3 regions of the Cohaesibacter intestini genome follow, and region 1 is predicted to be linked to each of the others. Evidence: riboswitches for the same ligand, from Rfam matches in the RefSeq annotation. Region 1 holds a riboswitch; each other region holds the start of a gene.
What was found. Region 1 has a riboswitch for cobalamin ahead of DSD30_RS20230 (ABC transporter substrate-binding protein). Riboswitches for the same ligand answer to the same signal wherever they lie in the genome.
Positions count from the first base shown of each region.

Region 2: linked by a shared signal. The riboswitch ahead of DSD30_RS18520 (DUF1636 family protein) and the one ahead of DSD30_RS20230 (ABC transporter substrate-binding protein) in region 1 are both predicted to bind cobalamin.
Region 3: linked by a shared signal. The riboswitch ahead of DSD30_RS18540 (DUF4198 domain-containing protein) and the one ahead of DSD30_RS20230 (ABC transporter substrate-binding protein) in region 1 are both predicted to bind cobalamin.

Region 1 is NZ_QODK01000008.1:112,054-120,159, reverse strand. Features, by position in the region: gene DSD30_RS20255 (ABC transporter substrate-binding protein) at 1-15, opposite strand, end outside; gene attM (AttM family quorum-quenching N-acyl homoserine lactonase) at 149-919, opposite strand; gene DSD30_RS20245 (alpha/beta fold hydrolase) at 1,127-1,975, opposite strand; gene DSD30_RS20240 (hypothetical protein) at 2,037-2,426, opposite strand; gene DSD30_RS20235 (IclR family transcriptional regulator) at 2,611-3,387, shown strand; cobalamin riboswitch at 3,458-3,666, shown strand; gene DSD30_RS20230 (ABC transporter substrate-binding protein) at 3,795-4,880, shown strand; gene DSD30_RS20225 (FecCD family ABC transporter permease) at 4,880-6,004, shown strand; gene DSD30_RS20220 (ABC transporter ATP-binding protein) at 6,001-6,774, shown strand; gene DSD30_RS20215 ((2Fe-2S) ferredoxin domain-containing protein) at 6,771-7,517, shown strand; gene DSD30_RS20210 (SDR family oxidoreductase) at 7,637-8,106, opposite strand, start outside.
Region 2 is NZ_QODK01000006.1:106,915-115,020, reverse strand. Features, by position in the region: gene cobN (cobaltochelatase subunit CobN) at 1-1,200, opposite strand, end outside; gene cobW (cobalamin biosynthesis protein CobW) at 1,225-2,310, opposite strand; gene DSD30_RS18520 (DUF1636 family protein) at 2,320-2,733, opposite strand; cobalamin riboswitch at 2,841-3,053, opposite strand; gene DSD30_RS18515 (DnaJ family domain-containing protein) at 3,233-3,553, opposite strand; gene folD (bifunctional methylenetetrahydrofolate dehydrogenase/methenyltetrahydrofolate cyclohydrolase FolD) at 3,680-4,594, opposite strand; gene DSD30_RS18505 (formate--tetrahydrofolate ligase) at 4,668-6,338, opposite strand; gene DSD30_RS18500 (saccharopine dehydrogenase family protein) at 6,544-7,701, shown strand; gene DSD30_RS18495 (saccharopine dehydrogenase family protein) at 7,980-8,106, shown strand, end outside.
Region 3 is NZ_QODK01000006.1:115,842-123,947, forward strand. Features, by position in the region: gene cobN (cobaltochelatase subunit CobN) at 1-1,777, shown strand, start outside; gene cobO (cob(I)yrinic acid a,c-diamide adenosyltransferase) at 1,774-2,400, shown strand; cobalamin riboswitch at 2,562-2,785, shown strand; gene DSD30_RS18540 (DUF4198 domain-containing protein) at 2,944-3,735, shown strand; gene cbiM (cobalt transporter CbiM) at 3,765-4,382, shown strand; gene DSD30_RS18550 (cobalt ABC transporter permease) at 4,379-5,062, shown strand; gene cbiQ (cobalt ECF transporter T component CbiQ) at 5,085-5,903, shown strand; gene DSD30_RS18560 (energy-coupling factor ABC transporter ATP-binding protein) at 5,887-6,534, shown strand; gene DSD30_RS18565 (precorrin-8X methylmutase) at 7,005-7,694, shown strand; gene cbiE (precorrin-6y C5,15-methyltransferase (decarboxylating) subunit CbiE) at 7,707-8,106, shown strand, end outside.

The DNA.
Region 1 (8,106 bases):
CTTGAACAATTTCATCTATGTCTCCTCCTAAATTCACCCCTGAGGCCAGTGCCGTTGTCAGGGTCGTTCCAAACGGAGAAATCCCCGCCTAAAATGAGCATGGGTATTCCTCTTCCCCATGCCCGTTTGCCGAGCCTTGCCTTATTGCTCAGTCGTAAAAATCATTCGGTGCCTTCAAAAAACTTTGCCAGGTGTCCGGGTCGTGGCCGGTCACAACCATTGCGTTTGTGTCACTTGCGATCCGCCGCAATTTCTCGACCGAGTTGGCTGCATCGCTTGATGAGTGCACCAGTCCGGGCAATGCCCTATTCTCCCAGTGATCGACCGTATAAGCCGCATCGATGGTCAGCAGCACCGGCCCGGTTCGTGGCAACGTGATCAGGAAAGACTGATGCCCGGGGGCGTGGCCCGGCGTAAAGATGATGCGGACGGAGCCGTCGCCGAACAGGTCGAAATTGTCGGTATATTCGCCTCCAAGAAACTTCCAGTTCAGACCCGGGCGGTCGAAATCGGCGCGAATATAAGCCCCTTCCGAGAACCATTGTGGCTTGAAGGCATATTCATATTCGGCGCGCTGGCAAATGATCTGGGCGTTGGGAAAATGCCCAATCGCACCGGTATGATCCAGATGCAAATGCGACTGCAACACATAGCGGATTGAGGCAGGGTCGACGCCCACTGCACGCAACTGGTCAACACAGTTTTCGGACCGGTCCATGATGGGGTCATAGGCATCCACCACAGCGCCCCAATGGCCGCGCTTGTCGATGGCCGCTTCCACTGCATTGCCGCCATCGATGACGATATTGCCCGCCGGATGCTTGATCAGGAACCATGGCACGGGAATTTCAAAGTCATCCTCGCCCTGATTCATCTTGATATATTTCAGTTTCGTGCGCAGCGTTCCGGTCTGAAACATATGCAGTTCGATGCCGGAAGACTCTCCGCCTCTGCGTGCTGAAGCCTTGGATTGCGAAGCCGGTCGTGCCGCCAGACTGTCGGAGCCGATTGTCTGGCCGATCGCGCTGGCATCGGTCGCAATCTTTTGACCCTTTTCATCAAATTCAATGATCTTCATATGCCTGTTCCCGAATAAATTTGTTGCATTCCATTCCCGACCCTTGCGTCAGGTTCGGTTCTCGATCACGCGCAGCGCTTCTTTGAGATAAACCGCAAAGAGCGGATAATTTTCCGACATCGGGAAATGCCCGATATCCTCCATTTCGATATAGATGCCCCCCGGAATCTGACGTGCCGTATTCTCGGTTGCTTCCGGTGGGGTGAGATAATCGTAGGTGCCGGTCATCATCACGACCGGGCAGCGGGCCGTATCGATCTCGGCAAGGCGGCCTCGCAAATCGTGGTCTATCGAATAGAAATAGAGGTCGCCCTGAAACACTTCCGAGCCTTGGGTATAGTAATGCCATGTTGCCCAGCGATCCTGCTCGGGGCTTTGCGGGGCCATCAGATCCCACACACCAGAGGCGCAGACCTGAGCGGCATTGACATGGGGGTGACGCCACCATTCCAGAAAGAAGCCCGGCGCATGTTCGGCGGCCTCAACCGGGATGACGGCGCGAAAGCGGTCGGGGTGATGAAGGGCCAGCTGCAGCGCAACATTGCCACCGAAAGACGACCCCATAAAGATCGGATCTTCGAGCTCCAGCGCATCGCAAAAGGCGAGGATGAACTTCATAAAGTGGTCGGCCGTGAGCTTGTATTCCTCTTTCCACCATTCCTTATTTGTCGGCGGATCCGATTTGCCATGTCGGGCCAGATCATAGGCGATGACGTCATACCGGGCTGTGATGTCCGGATCTTCGAGCAGATCGCGCCATTGATGATTGTGACAACCAGCCGTGTGCTGACAGACAAGAGGCTGCCCCTGTCCGTTGCGGAGATAGAAGACCTTATATTCGCAGCCATCCACATCGATGGTTACATACCGACCCACAACCGGAGAGTGCTTGACCATCAGGTTCCCCCTAAAGAATTTGTATCGTGACCGTGTGCTGTGGCGCCGCAAGCGGTTTGGCTCAGACAGGCACGCCCACTTTGCGCAACAGCTCAAATTGAATGGTGAAATTGCGAAGATTTTGCATTAGGACAAGCAAGTTGCCTTCCAGCTTGAGATCGCGCCGGAAGCTCGCAGACCAAATGCCGTGATACATCGGGTTGGGAATAGGCTGCGCAAATTCCCGCCAGGTATCTGGGCTGGCACGCAAGGCAAAATCGTAGGAATCAAGAGGGCCGGGATTGATATTGATTTCATGCACCTTGCCATCCAACATACGAACGATCGCCTTGGCGAGGCCCATATCCAGCAGGTAGGTGCAGGTAAAGTGACGAGCCATTGCGCCAATGGCGGCATCATTGTCCGAGGCTTGACTGAATCTGGTCGCCCAGTCTCTAACACTCAAGGCCATGCGCTCCTCCCCAACCACACGGTGAATATGTGACAAAATGTCAAATACTTTTGCCTTGAAAGATGTTCTGATATATGTTTATTGTTCAGTATATGGAACGTCTTTCTATGTACAAAACCATATCCGGGTGTATGGAAGATTGTCAAGATAGAAAAGAAACTTCAAAAAAAGACGACGAGGAATTATGGACAATCCAACACCAAAACTAGTGCCTGCGGTTGAAAGAGCGTCGCGCATTCTGGATTTTGTTGCTCGCAGTCGGACACACCCGACCGTGTCGAAACTGGCGCAGGAATTGAATCTTGCGAAAAGCTCGGTTCATACGCTTTGTCAAACGCTTGTGGAGCTAAATCTGCTGATCAAGCGGTCCGATCAAGCCTACCAGTTGGGCCCCCATGTCATGCGCTGGTCCAATGCCTTCAATCGACAATCTGACGTTGCAACAGAGTTTGCGTCCATTTGGGACACCGAGACCGAAATGCCTGGAGCGACCATCACATTGACGGTCAGAGACGGAGCAGAAGTTGTATATATAGCCGCGCGCAATTCCGAATTTAGTCACTCTTTGATAGAATTTCGTGCCGGAATGCGGCTTCCCGCAGCCTTCACGGCAACGGGAAAGGCCTTCCTCAGCTCGATGAGTGATTTCGAAGTCAAGCGCCTTTATGCAGACGGGTTGCCAGAACCGCGCACACCTTTCAGCGAACAGTCGATTGATGGGCTGCTGGAGGATTTGGCGGCCATCCGCAAGCGTGGATACTCCATCGACAATCAGGAAGTGGCAGAAGGCATCATTTGCTTCGGTGCCCCGGTTCTGGACTCTCAGAACACGCCGATTGCCGGCATCGCCGTCAGTCTGCTGATTGAAGATGCCGACGAGACGGACCGTGAAAATCTGATTACCAATGTCAAACGAATCGCGAAACGCTTGTCTGTTCGCATGGGCGCCGATCTCGAATAGCGGTTTCCGGGATCGCTGGCTGATTTCAGACAAAGCGATAGATCCCCGATTGACAGCTGCTGCCGCATAGTGGATATATCTGTTCGTCGGTTTCCTTAACGGAATAAAAAGGGAATTCGGTGCGTGGCAGATGCATGAGCCTGTCACAAATCCGGAGCTGTCCCCGCAACTGTAAACAGAGAGCGCCCTCAAGCTGGCCACTGGATTGTACCAATCTGGGAAGGCCGGGGAGCGCAATGACCTGTAAGCCAGGAGACCTGCCGACATTCAATCATTCAACCCGGGCGGGGTGTCCTGGAGGAGGGTCTCATGACAATGCGCATGTCTCTGCGTCTTCGCCATATTGAATCTGATTGCATCAGACTTGCCCGACTTCGGTTGCCTTGCCGCATCTGGAGTACGGGACATTGCTTTCCAATATCTGGCTATCCGGCCTATCGCGTCTGGCGCGCGCGATCGCCTTCTTTGTGGCATTTGCCGCGACTTATTCTGTTGCAACTGCAGCCCCTATCAACATCACCGATGACAGCGGTCGCACGCTGACCTTTGACAAACCATTGAAGCGCGCAGTCGTCTTCAACCGCTACAATGCTGAGTTCATTCGTGCGGTGGCTGACATGGACGTGATCGTCGGTGTCGACAGTTGGGTGACGCGCGATCCCACCTACTGGCCGGACCTCAAGGAGGGTATGCTTGTCGGGAAAGGGCAGCGAGAGCCAAATTACGAGGCGATCATTGCACAAGACCCCGATGTTGTGATCTTCCCCCGCAACGGCAGTTGGCAGGAGGCCATCAAGACGCTCGAGCCTTTCGACATTCCTGTTGTGGTACTGACCGGCTGGGATGTCCTCAAGCATGTCTCCAACATTACCGCCTTTGGCAAGATGTTCGACGCCGAGGAAAAGGCCGCCAAGCTCAACGCCTTCTATACCGGCAACATGGCGCTGTTGAAAGAGCGGCTTGAAGGCGCAGAGCGCAAGACGGTCTATCTCGAGGAGAAAACGCCCTATCGTTCCGTGCTGCGTGGCTCCGGCTGGCATGACATGATCGAAGCGGCTGGCGGACGCAATATCTTTGAACATGTCGATATTGAAACCCAGCCCAAAGAGCGCGGAAGTGTCCACAATCATGAAGTGGACCCCGAAGCAATCCTCAAGGCACAACCAGACATGATCATCAAGCTTCAGCCCGGCTCCTATCCGCTTCACCCGGCAAGCTTCTCACAGGCCTTCTTTGAAGCGCTAAAGGAACGTCCTGGTTTTGACGCACTGCCGGCGATCAAGAATGGTGATGCCTACCACATGAACTACTATCTGGCTGGGGGTTGTTCCAAGATGATCGGCGCGCTGTCGATTGCCAAATGGCTCTATCCAGACCGCTTCGAAGATGTTGATCCAGATGCGGTGATGAAAACATGGCTGGAGGATTTTCAGGGTGTCGCCTATCCGGGACGCTACTGGGCCAAGGCCACCGAATGGGAAGCAGGTCAGTGATGAACAGGGCCTTCTCTCCATCGGAGGTCATCCCATCTGGGTCATCCGTTCAGGATCCATCGGGGGATATCCGGCGAGCCTATGCTCGCCGGACCATCCGTGCCTCCCTGATTTGCCTATCGGGCGTGCTGCTGCTGGCTCTGCTGTCGGTCTTTGCGGTTTCCCTTGGCGCCAATGACATTTCACTGCTTCAGGCCATTCAAATACTTCTTGGTCCCGTCCTGCCCGCCAATCTGTTTGCCGAAGTGTCCGTTCTGCAGGAGAAGGTCGTGATGCAACTGCGCCTGCCGCGCATCACCATGGCCCTCGTTGGCGGTGCCGGGCTGTCGATCGCGGGCGTCATGATGCAGGGGATCACGCGCAATCCGCTGGTCAGTCCCTTCACCGTGGGCCTTTCCCCCGCTGCGGCCTTTGGGGCGGCGCTGGCCATCCTGTTGGGAGCTTTGCAAATGCCCGAACTGGGCACCTACATGATGGTTGGCGGCGCATTTGCCTCATCCATGCTGTGTGCCGGGATTGTTCTGGGGATTGCCGGTTTGAGTGGCATCTCAGCAACGACGATCATTCTGGCAGGTATCGGGTTGACCTATCTGTTCAGTGCCTTCACCGCGACCCTGCAATTTGTTGCCACGCAAGAGCAGCTAGCCGCGATCGTTCACTGGACATTCGGCTCATTGAATGCGGCCAGCTGGGATGAGGTAGGCTTCTCTGCCGTGATGCTTGCGATTGCCGCGCCCATTTTCTGGCGGATGGCATGGGCGCTCAATGCCATGGCTGCCGGAGAAGAAACCGCCGCCTCACTCGGCTACAATCTCAAAAAGGTTCGCCTCGTAACGGCGCTGCTTTCGGTGTTGATCACCGCCTGCATCATCGCCTTTACCGGGGTCATCGGCTTCATCGGGCTGGTCTCGCCCCACATTGCCCGGATGATGATCGGCAATGACCATCGTTGGCTGGTGCCTTTCTCGATGATTGTCGGGGCCTTTCTGCTGCTGGTTGCCGATACCATCGGCCGATCCCTCTTCTCACCCGCAGTCATCCCCGTCGGCATTGTCGTGGCCTATGTGGGCGTACCGCTCTTCGTGCATTTGATCCTGAGACAACGCCGGAGGGCCATGCAATGATCCGCATAGACAAACTCACTCTGTCCTATGGCAAACGCACTATCCTTGACGCGATTTCCCTTGTCGTGGACAAGGGGGAATGCGTCGGACTGCTCGGGGCCAATGGAGCGGGCAAGAGCACATTGCTCAAATGTGTGGCGCGGCTGGCAGCGCCTGACAGCGGTCAGATCGATGTGGCGGGCAAGGCAATCGAGGCCTATCCACGCCGCGATTATGCCCGCCATGTTGCCTATGTGCCCCAGCATATCCCGGATGATGTGGCGCTATCCGTGGTCGATCTGGTTCAGTTGGGGCGCACGCCACACTTGACCGGCAAGTTGGGTGCACAGGATCGCGAGATGGTGATTGCCGCTCTTGAGCGGGTCAACATGGTCCATCACGCTTTTTCTGAGGTGTCCACCCTTTCCGGTGGGGAACGCCAACGTGTCGCCATCGCTCGGGCTCTTGTGCAGGAGCCTCAGATCCTGCTGCTCGATGAGCCAACCTCGGCACTGGATCTCAAATATCAGATGGAAACGATGTCCCTCATCCGCACGCTTGCTGCCGAGACCGAGATGACAATCATCATCGCCGTTCATGATCTCTCCCTCGCCGCACGCTATTGCTCCCGCCTGGCGTTGCTTGCCGAGGGACGCATTCGGGCTCTTGGATCGTGGCAGGCAGTTCTGACGCCCAATCACATCCGCCATGCCTATCAGGTCGAAGCCCTAGTCGGCGCTGTTCAGTCCTATCCTTATGTGTTGCCGATCGAGAGTGGGGATCCCCAATGAAACCAGCCATTCTGTTGCTCGCAAAGGCCGCCATGGCGGCAAAACCCAGAGAGGAAATGCAAGGATTGTGCGATGCCATTGCTGCCAGAAATCCGCATTATCTCGTTACCTATGCCTTGCAGGAACTTGGGACACCATCCTTGCGTGCCCGCCTGACAGAGCTCGCGGACCAGAAGGTCGAAGAGGTCGTCATCATCTCGCTGATCTTCCCGATGGAGCCGGCTTTTCCGGGCTGGATCAAGAAATCGGTGCATCGCTGGATCGCACAGCGCAAAAGTGCGGACTTCCCGCGCATCAGGATTGCCCATCCGCCCATCACTCAGACAGATAAGCTCGGAGAGATGATAGACGCGCTCGTCCGGTCAGCCGAGCAAAGCGATGTGGTGCAGGAGGCTGTCAAAATTCCCAAAGGAAGTGTTGTGCCCGATCAGAAATATCGTCTTCTGGTCTGTATGGGTGGGGCCTGCAATGATGCGGGCGCAAGCACCCTGTTCAACCATGTCCGGTCTGAGCAGGACCGCTTGAAGCTGAGGGACAAAGGGGCTGGCATGATGAGTTGCAAGACCAGTTGCCTTGGTCCATGCAGCCTTGCACCTGTCATTCAGGTCTGGCCGGAAGGCACGATCTATGGCGGGGTGGACGAGCAGGATATCGACCGCATTCTGGACCGTCACATCGCAAAGGGAGAGCCGATTGACGTCCTCAGCTATCCTTTGAACGGCAAGAAACAGGGACTGAAGTGAGGGAGCATTGGTCTGAATTTGGGCCGGGTTCCCGATATCCATGCTTTTGTTGCCATCAGCAATATCGGGTATCCCGGCCCAAGTTTGTATCAGTTCGTGCTGGAATCCCAATCGCGGGGTTATCGGCCCCCGGTCACATCGAGGATGCCACCTGTGCAATAGCTAGCCTCTTCAGAGCATAGCCAGGCAATGGCCGAACCGACCTCATGCGCAGTTCCGGGTCTGGCGATGGGAATGGCTTTGCTCAATCGTTCAGCTCTGTCCGGTTGGCCTCCGCTTGCATGCAAGTCCGTTTCAATCAGACCCGGCCGGATGGCATTGACGCGAATCCCCTGACCTGCGAGCTCTTTGGAAAGACCCAGCGTCAATGTGTCGATCGCCCCTTTGCTGGCGGCATAATCGACATATTCGAACGGCGATCCAAGGCGGGCAGCAGCGGAGGATACAAGCACGATCGCAGCATCCTTTCCGGTCTTCTGGTCAGGCAAACGTCTTGCAGCTTCGCGGGCAAACAGGACCGCTCCCAAGACGTTGGTGTCAAAGATGGTTTTCAGGCGTTCAATGGACATTTCGGCAAGCGGCATAGACG
Region 2 (8,106 bases), on a different contig from region 1:
GCGGCCATCCTTGTTGGGATAGTTGGCCATGATAATCGCCAGTTTGCGATCCGCTTCTTTGCTTTGACGCAACCGTGCCCAGCCAGCCGCCATCTTGGCCACAAAAGCCACCCGGTTGTCGTGTGGCACCAATCGGACGGGTTTGAATTCGGTTGCTTCATCCAGCGCGCCTTCTTCTTTGAAGGCGATGGCACGCGAAAGAATGCGTCCATCAAGCTCTGGCAACACCACATGCATCGCCAAATCGCGGGCCGACAGACCACGCGGGCTCTCCGCCCACGCTTCCTCGCTGGAACCTGACAGGATCACCTGTAGGATCGGGCATTCATAGACATCAAGGAAAGTCGGCTCATAACGCTGCCCGGCCTTGGACAAGGCGAAGGCCGATGTATTGAGGAACACCGCAGGGCGAAACGTTTCAAACGTCTTGTTGAGAAATTCCTGTGCCTCAGCGTCCTTGAGGCTCGGCACGAAGAAGGCAATGGCATGGTGTCCATTGGCTTCCAACGCCTTGCACAAGGCATCAATCGGCGCGGTGAGGGCACTTTGAATATAGGACCGGTAAACGAAGATCGGCACCACTGGCCGCGCCTCTTTGCCTTCAAACAAACTGATATAAGCCTCAAGCCCATCATCGCCGCTAAAGCTACGACCTTCATGCAAAATGCCGACACGGGGCAGGGCGAGAGGCTGAGGGGCATCCGCGCGGTTCGAGTCGATCAAATGGCTCGCATAATCGAGCGCATGGATCATGTTGTCCTGTCCGCCCTCAACACAATAGCGCCAGAACCGACGGACAACCGCAGGGTCAACACTTGACCAGGACGCAAGATCTTCATCCCATTTATTGTCCCCCGGCATGACAAGCAAATGCATGCCAGTGCCGCGAGACAGTTTTTGCAATTGTTCCAGGCCATAGCGCCAATATTCCGCCCCGCCCAACAGCCTTAATACGATCAGCTTTGCATGTTGCGCCGTCTGTTCCACATACATGTCGACCGAGTAGGGATGCCCCAGCGCCATCAGACTGGCAAGGCGCACCCGATGGTCTTGCGACCGCCGATAACGGGAGGATTCAACAAAGGCGGAAAGCTCACTGTCGGCCGCTGACAGAATGAGAATATCGCCGGGGCTTTGCCCCAGATCGATTGCTTCATCCTGATCATCAATGCGGCCGGCTTGTGGTGCGAGAATATGCATGGGACTTGCTATGACCTTTCAAAATCAGGAGAGCGTGGCTTCCGCCGCTGCCTGATCAAAATCTTTAAGGCCGATCACCACCAGACCGGTCTTGGCTTCGCCTGATGTATCGAACCAGCTGTCAACCCGACGACCAACTGCCTGAACGACAACGCGGGCTTTCTTGCCCTCAAGCGCCGCATAACCCTTGACCCGCAAAATACCCGGCTGCGCCAACGCCTTCTCAACACTCACCTTCACATCTTCCATCGAGGCAAAGACGCGCGGCGGCACGACAATGGAGTGGAACTCGTCATGATGATGATAATGATGGTGGTCGTGGTCATGATCGTCATGGTCATCATGGTCGTCATGGTCATGATCATGATGGTGATCGTGGGCGGCCTTGCGGCTATCCAGATCATCCTCAGCCACGGAATCAAGCCCCAGCAAAATGGCGGCTGAGACATCGCCATTGCGCGAGTGAATATTCTTCACGCCTTCGCGGGCATGTTCGCCGATGATCGCTTCAACCCGCGCCATACCTTCCTCGTCCACCAGATCGGCTTTGGAAATGACAATCATGTCAGCGCATTTCAGCTGATCGGCAAACAATTCCTCAATCGGGCTTTCATGATCAAGGCTGTCATCCTGCGCGCGCTGCTTGGCAATGGCGTCTTCATTCTGGCTATAATGCCCATCGCTGAGCGCAGATGCATCGGCAATGGTCACAACTCCGTCCACCGTGACAGAGGCCCGCACGCTCGGCCACTGGAAGGCCTTAACCAACGGCTGAGGCAGGGCAAGGCCAGAGGTTTCAATGACGATATGATCCGGCTTCGGATCGCGCTTCAGAAGCATTTCGATGGTTGGCAGGAAATCATCAGCCACCGTGCAACAGATGCAGCCATTTTTCAGTTCGACCACATCGTCGGCAGTGCAGTTCGGGTTACCGCAGTCGCTGAGCAATTCGCCGTCAAAGCCCATGTCCCCGAATTCATTGACGATCAGCGCGATTTTCTTGTCGCCTGCCTGTTCGATCAGTTTGCGGATCAGGGTTGTCTTGCCAGCACCAAGAAAGCCGGTCACGACAGTTGCAGGAATCTTTTTGTTGGAGGAGGCAAAGGACATGATGGACCTCTAATCTTTCATATCGGGAAATTCGGGAGACGGGTGCAGGCGGACGAGGGTGTTCTTGCGAACATGCTCTGGGCGCTCTCGCCAAACTGGTGCGCCGGTATCAGACGCAACATAAAGCCGGGAGAAGGAAAGCAGATCGTCGACGCGTTCATCAGACTTATCCAGCTCAGCAATCACATAGCCATATTTGCCAGCGCTGCGCAGGCTGACCGTGCAGGCTTGCTGGCAACTATTCATGCATTGCACAGGTTCAACGGCTAGCGTATCGCGCAACACATCGTCCTTGCTAACCGCTTCGACCAACCGGTCGTGTAGCAACTGGCCTTCGATGGGCCGGGCATCCGCTGCGGTGTCCGTAGGATCAATGCGCCGACAGGTCACACAGACCTGCATAAGCCCAGACTTCTTCGCCATTTCGCCTCCTGATAGGCCTGTTGGACAAGGCCGACTTGAATCGAGATAGACCGGGTAAAGTGGAGCATGCGGAAAAGGTTCCACGGCTCCGATCCTCCCCGACCGGTCGTGAATTGCTGCGGCAGGCAGGTCTCCTGGCTCGCGGTTTTACGCCATTTCGCCTTCCCGGATTAAAAATCCAGTGGTCCTTTGAAATGGCAATCCGCTTACAGTTGCGGGGGCAGCCACGGTTTAGGCCCCGAGTTGGGTCATCCGCACCGTGTTCCCTTTTCATCCGCCTTGCCTTCTTGCAAAGCAGAACCTTCCGTAACTCCCCTTGTGCGGGATAACCCTAGGATTGTCAATCACAACGGACAGATCGAAAGGAGAAGTCTGTCAAAGGTCGAGCATTCGACAGGAAAAATGCGAGGGATGACATCGAACCAACATGCCAGCAAAAAAGAAACCCCGCCAATCCGTCAGGACAGGCGGGGTATAATAGAAGCGCAGAGCCGTGCAATTATTCTGTGTAGAATTTGCGCCGCGCATCCTGTTCTACGCCGAGCACCATCTGCAACTCGGCAAGTTTGCGAAACTCTGCTTCGCGCTCTTCCTGACTGGTTGCTGCATTGAGGCGTTCATATTGATCGGCGATTGCCTTCTTTAGTTCGATTTCTTTGGGTAACGCGCCGGTTTCCTCCAGAATGCGATAACCCGCCTTCAAAAAGGTGTCGTCGCTTTGCTTGGGAGGTTTGGGCTTGCGTGCCCGCTTGTATTCATCAAGCAGACCATCCGCCTTGATCTTGGCGATGAGATATTCTGCGACGTCCTTGTTCGGCATGGTTCACTCCCTCAGAACGCTGGATCTTACTCTTATAATATAAGCCTCAGGTGACGCTTTTACAATCATTTCAGCGCGTTGGGTACTAAAATAGGACCCATAAAGCGCGCCGTAAGAATGCAAAGATCACGATAGCATGGATGCGTAATCCAGATCATCAAGCCCGGCCGAGCGACGCGCCGCTGTCAGGGTGTTGGCCATTAACAAAGCAATCGTCATCGGGCCGACGCCACCCGGCACCGGTGTGATGGATCCGGCCCGCTCAGCAGCACTGTCATAGTCTACGTCCCCGACAAGACGGGTCTTGCCTTCGCCGCGCTCTGGCGCATCAATCCGGTTGATCCCCACGTCGATGACACAGGCACCGTCCTTGATCCAGTCGCCCTTGACCATTTGAGGCCGCCCAACCGCAGCAACGACAATGTCAGCGCCACGCACGACATCCGGCAGGTCTTTGGTCCGGCTATGGGCAATCGTGACGGTGCAGCTTTCCGCCAGCAGCAAAGCCGCCATCGGTTTGCCAACAATGTTCGAGCGGCCAATGACAACCGCATTCTTGCCCGACAGGTTGCCCAAAACCCGCTTGGCCAGAATGAGCGAGCCGGCAGGGGTGCAAGGCACCATCGCCTTGTCGCGCTCGCCTGCGGTCAACAAGCCGACATTGATCGGATGGAAACCATCGACATCTTTGTCTGGGCGTATCAGATTGAGCACCTTGGACTCGTTGATATGATCGGGCAGCGGCAACTGCACCAGTATGCCGTGAATGGCCGGATCGTCATTCAAATCGCCAATTAGAGACAACAAGGTTTCTTCCGTGACATCGTCCGCCAAAGTATGTTGCACAGAATGGAAGTTGCATTCCTTGGCGGCTTTGCCCTTGGAGGCGACATAGACCTTGCTGGCGGGGTCTTCGCCGACAATCACCACAGCAATGCCGGGCACCACGTTGGTTTCCTTGATCAGTTTCTCGGCTTCGATCGCGATTGTCGCGCGCAAATCAGTGGCGATGGCTTTGCCATCAATTCGGGTGGCGGTCATGCTGTTTCCCTCAAACCCATTGGCGACAAAATGATGCCGCTATGCTCTCAATTCCCGCCTACCTATAGCCCCGTTAAAACAGCCCTTCAATGTCGCCATTGTTATTAAGGTGGATAGATAGGGCTGCCGGTTTGCGCGGCAAGCCCGGCATGGTCATGATTTCACCGCAAATCACCACGACAAAACCGGCTCCGGCAGACAGGCGCACTTCACGAATCGGAACGGAATGCCCGGTCGGAGCGCCGCGCCAATCTGGATCAGTTGAAAAGCTATATTGCGTTTTGGCCATGCAAATCGGCAAATCGCCATAGCCTTGCTCTTCCCAACTGGCTAACTGGTTGCGAATCTTCTTGTCGGCGATCACTTCATTGGCGCGGTAGACCCGTTTTGCAATGGTTTCGATCTTTTCAAACAAAGGCATCTTGTTGGGGTAAAGTGGAGCAAATTGTGCATTGCCGCCATTGGCCAGTTTCGCCACTTTGTGAGCCAGATCGAGCGCACCCTTGGAGCCTTCTGCCCAATGGCGACAGACAATTGCCTCAATGCCAAACTTGGTGACATAGGTCTGAATTGCTTCTATTTCCGCGTCCGTGTCAGACGCGAAATGGTTGATGCCGACCACCACCGGCACGCCAAACTGTTTCACATTCTCGATATGGCGACCCAGATTTTTCAACCCGGCTTTCAGAGCCTCAAGATTCGGCTGGTCCAGTTCATGCTTGGTTGCTCCGCCATTCATCTTGAGGGCACGCACCGTGGCAACCACCACAGCTGCGTCCGGTGTCAGACCGGCCTTGCGGCATTTGATATTGAAGAACTTTTCTGCCCCCAGATCGGCCCCAAACCCTGCCTCCGTGACCACATAATCGGACAATTTCAACGCTGCTTTGGTGGCCACCACGCTGTTGCAGCCATGGGCAATGTTGGCGAACGGACCACCATGAACAAAGGCGGGATTGTTTTCCAGCGTCTGCACCAGATTGGGCTGCATTGCTTGCTTGAGCAGCACCGTCATCGCCCCGTCTGCGCCAATGTCGCGGCAGAAAACCGGGCTTTTGTCGCGGCGATAGCCGACGATGATATCTCCCAGTCGTCGCTGCAAGTCTTCCAGATCGTCGGCAAGACAAAGAATCGCCATCACTTCCGAGGCAACCGTGATGTCATACCCGCTTTCGGCAACAAAGCCATTGGCAACCCCACCAAGGCCGGTGGCAATATGCCGGAGTGAGCGATCATTCATATCAACCACCCGTCGCCATTCGACGCGGCGATTGTCGATCTCCTGTTCATTGTCCCAATAGATATGATTGTCGACCATGGCAGACAGCAGATTGTGAGCCGAGGTGATGGCATGGAAATCACCGGTAAAATGCAGATTCATGTCTTCCATCGGAACGACCTGCGCCAATCCGCCACCCGCCGCGCCACCCTTCATGCCAAAGCAGGGGCCAAGCGAGGCTTCGCGAATGCAGATAGACGTTTTCTTGCCAATGGCATTGAGCGCATCGCCCAGACCGACTGTCGTCGTCGTCTTGCCTTCGCCAGCGCTGGTCGGACTGATGGCGGTCACCAGAATCAGTCGACCATGCTTGCGTCCATTCAGACTGTTCAGGAAGGTTGTCGAAAGCTTCGCCTTGTCGTGTCCGAAGGGAACAAGCTCTTCGGCAGGAATGCCCAGTTTCGCGCCGATCTCGCTGATTGGGAGAACGCTCGCAGCGCGTGCAATTTCGATATCAGTGGGCATGCAAACTCCTTCAAATGCTTCGCTCAACGCCATCACAAGGACAAGTGTTCATGGCGCATCTTTCATATCAACTCACAATTTCGCCAGACTTGCCATCCATCAAAATGGGGAAAAAATGACTTCTCTTGATTGAGGAAGAGACAAGCTCTTTGCAGATTGGATCCAGAATGCTCATATGTCGCGAACAATAAAGGAGCAATCCACCATGGGAAATATTCATTGGCTGGGGGCAGGGCTGTCTTCAGTCCCCGGTATTCGTCGTCTGATTGAAAATGGCCGCCCGGTCACGCTTTGGAACCGGACCGTCGAAAAAGCGGAAGCCGCCACGGCTGGCCTGTCTGGAAACTTTTCGGTCAAAGCCTTCTCGCTCGACGCCCTGTCTGCCGATGTTACGGCGGGCGATGTGGTCATCTCGATGCTGCCTGCGACCATGCATCTGCAAGTCGCAGAGCTTTGCCTGCAAAAGGATGCCCATTTCGTATCATCCTCTTATATAAGCCCGGAAATGGCCGCTCTTGATGCAAAAGCCAAAGCCTCTGAGCTTTGCTTCGTCAACGAAGTGGGCCTTGATCCCGGCCTTGACCATTTGCTGGCCCATTTGTTGATGGCGGATTATCGTGCCAGCGACGTCTTTGATCCGACCAACAGTCACGATTTCCGGTCTTATTGCGGTGGCTTTCCGGCCAAGGCCAATGACTTCCGCTACAAATTCAGCTGGTCGCCTCTTGGCGTTCTGAAAGCACTGAAAAGCCCTGCCAAGGCGATCCTCGGTGGTGAGGAAGTCACAACCCAAAAGCCTTGGGATGCGATTTCCGATTTCACCGTGGGGCTGCCAAGCGGCGCGGAAACCTTCCAGTCCTATCCAAACCGGGATTCCCTTCCTTTCATGGATCACTATGGGTTTGAGAGTGACTGGTCAGTAAACACCTTCGTACGTGGTACATTGCGTTTGAATGGATGGTCCGACGCTTGGTCAGGCATCTTCAAATTTGTCGAGGAAGAAGCCGGCGGCCCGGATGGTGAGGCCAAACTGGCAGCCTTGAGCGATCAGCTTTGGACCGATCACGCCTATGATGAAGGCGAGCCGGATCGTGTGGTGCTTGTCGTTGACCTCAAAGCCTCCAAGGACGGGACCGTGGTCTGGCACAAGGATTATGTGCTGGACGCAAAAGGCGGTGCGGACTTCTCTGCCATGGCACGTTTGGTCTCTATCCCGGTCAGCCTTGCCGTGGAAGCCGTGCTGGACGGCGAATTGCCCAAAGGTGTTCAGGCCGCCCCAAGCAGCCCGACCATCATTCATCGCTGGTTCGAGGCACTCCGAGCCCAGGGCGATGAGTTCCATTTGACCGAACATGTCGCCTAAGACGCGCTTCGAACGGCGCGTATGACTCGCAAACTGCGAAAGCCCGGCCAATGGTCGGGCTTTTTGTTATCCTCAGTGCATGGCTGGCCAGCGCCGGGCGCTCGGCAATCTGTCTCCTGCAATCCAATCACCAAGACAGTTTGTCAGCCAACGCCCGGCATTTTGCCGAACCACCCATCCACACCCCTTGCCGTACCCGCATCTCTCCAGCAAAGCTTTGTTTCAAAGACAGTTTTCAAAAACTGCAACCAAGCAATCACCTTGTTGGAGACCCACATATGAACGCTAATGCAAAGACAATCCATTGGCTTGGAGCAGGGCTTGCCTCTGTTCCTGGCATTCGCAGATTGATCGCCAAAGACTATCCTTTGAAGCTCTGGGAACGCGATCTCGATAAGGCCATTT
Region 3 (8,106 bases), on a different contig from region 1:
TGACAATGAAGCCGCGTTGCAGCAGCTCGACGCTCATTTGTGTGACCTCAAGGAGCTGCAAATCCGCGATGGTCTGCATATTCTGGGGCAATCTCCGGAAGGCAGCTATCGCACGGACCTGATGGTGGCGATTGCGCGGGTGCCGCGTGGCAATGACGATAAGGATCATTCGTTGCATCGCGCGATCAGTGATGATCTGGGCCTTGTCCTTGCCAATGAATGCTTCAATCCGATTGACTGCGATTTTGCTGCCCCTTGGGACGGGGCAATGCCAGAGATCCTGCAACAACAGTCTGAAGCCCTGTGGCGTCATGCGGGGGATGCGGTGGAACGGATTGAGCTGTTGGCCCAAAAGCTGGTGGCCAAGGAAATCTCTTGTCCCGCTGATTGGCACAAGGCCAAAGCGGTGCTTGACTGGATCGATCATGAACTGACACCGACTATTGCTGCCTGTGGCGTCGATGAGTTTCGTCATTTGAAGGCTGGCTTGTCCGGAGCTTTCGTCCCTCCCGGTCCGTCGGGCGCCCCTACCCGCGGTCGTCCCGACGTTTTGCCGACAGGGCGGAACTTCTTTGCTGTTGATGTGCGCTCTGTGCCATCAAAAACCGCATGGACGATCGGTGAATTGTCGGCCCAGCGGCTTTTGGAACGGCATTTTCAGGATGAAGGCGAATGGCTTCAAGCAATCGTGCTGACCTGTTGGGGCACCGCCAATATGCGCACCGGCGGGGATGACATTGCCCAAGCGCTTGCCTTACTTGGGGTACGCCCGGTTTGGGAATCCGCTTCGGGCCGCGTGACCGGCGTTGAAGTGATCAAACTGTCCGAGTTGCAAAGGCCGCGCGTTGATGTGACCTTGCGAATATCCGGCTTCTTCCGCGACGCCTTCCCGCATCAGATCGACTTGTTTGACAGTGCGGTCCGTAAAGTTGCGGCGTTGGAAGAACCTGAGGATGCCAACCCGTTGGCTGCCCGTGTCAAACGTGAACGCGCCGAGGCTGAAGCCAAGGGCCTGTCTGGTGATCTGGCCCAACGGCAAGCGACTTTCCGGGTGTTTGGCTCAATGCCGGGGGCCTATGGTGCTGGCCTTCAGGCCCTGATTGATGAAAAGATCTGGGACAAGCGCTCTGACTTTGCCGAAGCGTTTGTTGCTTGGGGTGGCTTTGCCTATGGCGCTGGCGATTTTGGTGGTGAAGCAGCCGACCATCTCAAGACCCGCTTGTCCAAAGTGGATGCGGTCATTCAAAACCAAGACAACCGCGAGCATGATCTGCTTGATTCTGATGATTATTATCAGTTCGAAGGTGGTCTGGCAGCCAGTGTAGAGACCTTCAGGGGATCCGCGCCTAAGGTCTATCACAATGACCATTCGCGGGCTGAGCGCCCAGTCATCCGGACGCTTGATGAAGAAATTGCCCGCGTTGTGCGTGGTCGTGCCTCGAACCCCAAATGGATCGCAGGTGTCATGCGTCACGGCTATAAGGGCGCATTCGAGATGGCTGCAACGCTCGACTATCTCTTTGCCTTTGCCGCAACCACCAATGCGGTTGGTGACCACCATTTTGACCAATTGTACGAGTCCTATATCGAAGACGAAGAAGTCGCTGACTTCTTGAAAGAGAAGAACCGGCCCGCCTATGATGATATGGTGGACCGTTTTCTGGAGGCAATTGAGCGCGGCCTGTGGGTCCCTCGGTCCAACAGTGCCGCCTTCATGTTGGAAGACAGCCAGCAATCTCGACAATCCGCTGGCGCATTTGAGGAAATGAATGGATGATCAAAAAACAACTGACTGAAGAAGAGCAAAATGCCCGTCACGCAGAAAAAATGGCCAAGAAAAAAGCCGCTCGTGACAAGATTCTGGCAACCAAGACCATCGAGAAAGGTCTGATCATCGTGCATACCGGTAAGGGCAAGGGGAAATCCTCTGCCGCGTTCGGCATGGCGTTCCGGTCGCTGGGTCATGGCCACAAGATTTCGGTCATCCAGTTTGTCAAAGGGGCTTGGAATTCTGGCGAAAAGGTCATGCTCGAGAAGTTCCCCGATCAGGTAACCATCAAGTCGATGGGCGAAGGCTTTACCTGGGAAACGCAGGACCGTCAGAAAGACATCGAGAATGCGCAAGCTGCCTGGGCGGCTGCCAAGGCGGAAATTCTCAATCCTGAGAATCAGTTCGTGCTGCTTGATGAACTCAATATCGTCCTGCGATACGATTACCTGCCCATTGAGGAAGTGGTTGATTTTCTGGTCAATGACAAGCCTGAGGACACGCATGTGGTCATTACGGGCCGCAACGCCAAGGATGAGTTGATCGAAGTGGCTGATCTGGTGACAGAAATGACCCTGATCAAGCATCCATTCCGCGACGGAGTGAAGGCTCAGGAGGGCATTGAGTTCTGATCATATCGTATAATTTTCTGCGATTTGATTTCACTCAAGTCATAGGTTTGATCAATGGATTAAGCCTTAGTCTTAGGTAGTTACACGTTCAAAAACTATACCTAAAGATAAATGCAAATGGGATCGCCTTTGGTGCCGTTGACGGGACTAAGGGGCGGTTCTAAAAATGATCGCATGATGGTTCTTATTTGCCCAGGCGCGGCAATGAGATGAAAAGGGAACATGGTGAGGCGTACCCAACAGGGGCTGAATCCATGGCTACCCCCGTAACTGTAAACGGATAGCCGGCATCTCGGTATACCACTGATCCTTTCGGGATTGGGAAGGTGAGATGCTCGAGCCAAGACCCGTGAGCCAGGAGACCTGCCATCAGGCCGTCGCATGAGACAATCGTGTCGCATGTGGCACTCTTAACAAGACGCCGGGGTGTGCGTTTGGTGAAGAGCGGGTCTGGCAGCGTCACACTTGTCAGGGTCCTTCCCCAAGAAACTGAATACCTCCATCGCGTCTCCAATAATTGGCAAATTGCCAAAGGAGATTATCGTGCTTAAAACGCTTTCCGCTTCCTTCATAGCAGCGACCATGCTTCTGTCCTCAGCAGCGCAGGCTCACTTCCAGCTGGCGTACACGCCGGAAGTCAATCTGAAAAAAGCAGGCAATGTACCGTTCAAACTGATTTTTTGGCACCCGATGGAAAATGGCCATGCCATGGAAATGGGCAAGCCAAATGCCTTCTTTGCGGTTTTCAAAGACAAGAAAATCGATCTGATGGACAGCCTGAAGCCGATCACCTTTAAAGGCGCAAGCAACGAAGCTGCAGCCTTCGAAGGCACCCTGAAAGCCAAACGCAATGGCGACTATATCGTCGTTGTCGAGCCAGCGCCTTATTATGAAGGCAGCGAAGATATCTACATTCAGCAGATCACCAAGTCCTACATCAACAAAGGCGGCATTCCGACCAACTGGAACGAACCCGTTGGCCTGAAGACCGAAATTGTTCCGCTGAACAAGCCAACCAACATTCTGGCCGGATCGACCTTCACCGGCCGCGTTTTGGCCGATGGCAAGCCGGTCGCTGGCGCGGAAATCGAAATCGAATATCTGTCTGCTGAACCCGACATGGAAACAAATGCCGCAACCGAGCCAAAAGCTGGCGGCATGCCTGGTGGCGCAATCGTCGCACTCTCCGACGACAATGGCTATTTCTCCTTCGGCATTCCAAAAGCCGGTTTCTGGGGTTTTGCTGCTTTGGGGTCCGGTCCTGACACCGAGCATGAAGGCAAAGAAATGTCTCAGGATGCTGTCATCTGGATCCGGGCTTATGATGTCAAGTAGTCCCTCCTCATTGGTGAAGGAGCCAAGTCATGCATATCATTGATGGCGCCCTGACCAACGAAGTTGTCATTGCCGGTGCCGCCCTGTCTGTGGGCGGCCTGGTAATGGGCCTTCGCAAACTGGATATGGAACTGATTCCGGCAGCCGGTGTGTTGAGTGCGACCTTTTTTGTCGCCTCGCTCATTCACGTGCCGCTCGGATTCTCCAGTGTACACCTGATCATGAATGGACTAGCTGGTATCATTCTGGGCTGGGCAGCCTTTCCTGCCCTGTTTGTCGGTCTGTTGCTGCAAGCGGTGTTTTTCGCCTTTGGCGGCATCTCTGTACTTGGCGTCAATGCCCTGAATATTGCTGGTCCGGCGGTGATTGTCGGCTTGTTGGCCCGCCCAATGATCCTGCGTGCGGCCTCTGCCCGCTCTGTTGCTGTGATTGGTGGCATTGCCGGTGGGTTGGCTGTTTCGCTCACAACCTTGTTTGTGGCAATCAGCCTCGGCTTGTCGGGTGAGACATTTGTCGCCGCCGCCAAACTGGTTTTCATTGCCCATATTCCGGTGATGATCGTTGAAGGATTGTTGAGTGCTGCTGCGGTTTATCTGATCTATCGCGTCAAGCCAGAACTCTTCCATGTTATGAGCCAAAAATCATGAAACTGAACAAACACATAGTCTCGATTGCCGGTGGGGCGCTGCTGATGGCCAGTGTCATGGCACTGCCTGCACAGGCCCACAAGGTGGTTGTTTCCGCCTATGCCGAGGATACCTATATCGAAGGGGAAATCGGCTTTTCCAGCGGCGACATGGCGGTTGACACCGTTGTCGAAGTTTTCGACATGGACGGCAACAAGCTCGGCGAGACCAAGACCGATGAAGATGGTGTCTTCCAGTACACGCCAAAACAAGCCATTGCGTTGGAATTCCGCGCCAATCTGGGGCAAGGTCATATTGCCACCTACCAGATGGAAGTGGATGAATTGCCGGACATCTTTTCTTCTGACGATGTAAAGGCAGAGAACAAGCCAAACGACAAGATCGTTGCTTCGAGCACAACTGCCGAAGCAACTGCATCCCCAACTGCTGGTACAGCTGTAGACCCTGCCCTTTTGCAGGCGATGATCAGCCAAGGGGTGCAAAGCGAGTTGAAGGCCTTCAAGTCCGACATCGCCTCGGCGGTCCGCCGGGAAGTCAAACCCCTCTACAAGGAAGTCGCCGCCTACAAAGAAAAGAATGACATGCAGTCCATTCTTGGCGGTGTAGGTTATATCTTTGGTCTCTTCGGGGTTGGCTTCTATCTGGTTGCCCGCCGCAAGCAAACCAATAGCAACAACTGATGGCATTACGTGGAGCACGTGCATGAGTGATTTGCTGGAACAGGCCGGCCAGATCAAAACCGAACAGGGAATGTCGCAGGAGGCAATCAAGCTTGTCTCCAACCGACTATGGATCCGCCAATTGGATCCGCGCGTTCGGGTTGTCAGTGTCGCCGCTTTTGCGATCACTGCGGTTCAGCTGACCAGTATGTCCATTCTGGCATGTGCTCTGCTGTTTGCCGTCATTCTGATGACTCAGGTGCGGTTGCCCTTCTGGTCAACCGCCAAGCGGGTTGCAATGATGGATGGCTTCATCGCCTTTCTGCTGGTGATGTTGCCCTTCACCACGCCGGGCGAAACAATGTTTACGCTGTGGGGCTTTGCTGCCAGTTATGAAGGCCTGAATCAGGCGGTTGTCATCCTGCTCAAAGCCAATGCGATTGTGATGGTGACCATGTCGCTGGTTGGCACGCTGGAAGCGGTGACGCTCGGCCACGCTTTGGCACGTCTGAAAGTGCCTGAGGCGCTGGTCCATCTTCTATTGTTCACCGTGCGTTATATTGAAGTTCTGCATGCGGAATATCATCGCCTGCGGACAGCCATGAAATGTCGCGGCTTTGTGCCAACCAACAGCTGGCACACCTATCAAAGCGTCGGATATCTGGTGGGCATGCTGCTCATCCGGTCTTTCGAACGCTCTGAACGCATCATGAAGGCGATGAAATGCCGGGGCTTTCAGGGGCAGTTTCATCTGCTCGACACCATGGCCTTCACCCGGCGCGATGCTCTTTTCTTTTCTTTTGCCTGCTTGGTGATGATTTCCATGCTGATGATCGAGGTTTTAAATGGCCCCGTTGCTTGAAACCGACAATCTGCATTTTGGCTATCACGGCTTTGCGCCCTGTCTGAACGGAGTGTCCTTTGCTCTGCATGCGGGGGAACGGCTTGGACTGGTTGGTCACAACGGCGCGGGCAAAAGCACTTTGCTGCATGTGCTGGTGGGGCTGAACAAGGCCAGCGCCGGACGGATCGGCGCGTTCGGTCGTGACTATCAGACGGAAGAGGATTTTCGCCTGCTGCGCCGCCGGGTCGGGCTGGTCTTCCAAGATCCCGATGACCAGCTTTTTTGCCCCACCGTTGCAGAAGATGTTGCCTTCGGACCGCTTAATCTGGGCTACAGCAAGGAAGATGCAATGAGCATCGTCGATGAGACCCTTGCTGCGCTTAATCTGACGGAATTTCGCGATCGCGTCACCCATAAATTGTCTGGTGGACAGAAGCGGCTCGTGTCCCTTGCCACCGTGCTGGCAATGAAGCCGGACATCCTGTTGCTCGATGAGCCGACCAACGCCCTAGACGAAAAGACCCGTCTGCGTTTGATCGAGATCCTTGTGTCCCTGCCCCAAGCCATGATTGTTGTGTCTCATGACAGGGCGTTTCGCGAGGACGTAGTAACGCGTACTATTCTGATGGAGGGTGGACAAATCAGCTAAGGCCCTTTGCCTGTCAGTGCCGCAGCGTTATGCTTTGTCCAACTTTCGCAGTGCTTCCCGTGACGGAAGCTGAAAAACAAGTCAGTGCGGTTGATCCAAGTCGGAGACCAAGTCTGACCTGCAGGAATGATTACCGTGTGGGAAACACAGTCCCCATATGATGCTCTCTCCCTGCTTTTATGATTGATCAAGGTGCTCTGTGTCGAGTGCCCTTGGTTCCGTGCAACCCAATGTCGGCCGCTCCATCCGTGCGGTCCAAGGGATAGAGACCAAAGTTATGGCGATGCGCCACCTACATGATGCTGATATCGGACTAAGCCCACCTGGCGGCGTGCAAGTTGCCCGCTGTGAGGTGTTTGTTGATGGCTTGTGGGTATCTGCGCGTCTGGCTCCTCTCTCTTCCACGCTTTATCCCGCCCTTATCAACATGCCGTTCAATGGCAACCAAGACCGAGCATTTTGAGTTTGTAATGTCCCATAGTTACGAAAAAGATCCGTTTGCAATTTACGAGCAGTCCTTTCAGATCATCCGTGATGAAACAAGCGCAGCGCTCGCCAACCTGCCGGAAGATTTCGAACCGATTGCCGTGCGGCTGATGCATGCTGTAGGGATGACCGATCTAGTGCCAGATTTACGCTTTAGTGACGGAGCGGTCCAAGCGGGTCTGACAGCCCTGAAGGCGGGCAAGCCAATCCTTGTGGATACGCAAATGGTGGCTGGTGGCATCACCCGCCGGTTCCTGACCAAAGCCTATGGCGGGTCGGACAATGCAGTGATGGTGACGCTGAACGACCCTCAGGTACCTGGTTTGGCAAAGGAAATGGGCACGACCCGTTCGGCAGCGGCGATGGAGATGTGGCGTCCTCATCTGGAAGGTGCCGTTGTGGCGATTGGCAATGCACCGACCGCACTGTTCCGATTGCTTGAAATGGTTCGTGAAGGTGCTGGCAAACCAGCCCTCGTCCTCGGCTTTCCAGTTGGCTTCGTGGGAGCTGCAGAATCCAAACAGGCCCTAGTTGATGAAGCTGCCGGGCTCGGCCTTGATTACATGGCCCTTCTGGGGCGTCGCGGCGGAACGCCGCTTGCCAGTGCTGCGGTCAATGCCTTGGCCATCGCTGCCCTTGGAGCAAAGGATCAACCACGCGAAAATCTCGGTTGATTGAGTGATAGAATGAATGATGTAGCAAAAGAGCCCTGGTTGAGTGTGATCGGCATTGGCGAAAGCGGTGTCGAGGATATCAGCAAATTCGGCTGGAGCCTGTTGGCACAAGCTGAGTATATCCTCGGTGGTGCCCGCCATCTGGCGATGGTGCCCGATGACCTCGCCCCTGAGGCCGAACGCATTGTCTGGCCATCCCCTCTGTCGGAGGTTTTTGCCCGCCTTAAACGCCTGCGGGGCAAAAAGGTGGTGGTTCTTGCCAGCGGCGATCCGATGTTCTTTGGCATTGGCGGCACCTTCTCACGGCATTTCCCGTGGGAAGAAGTGCGGGTCCTGCCCTTCCCCAGTTCCCTGAGCTTTGCCGCCAGCCGGATGGGATGGCCGCTCAACAAAACCACATTGCTTACCATCC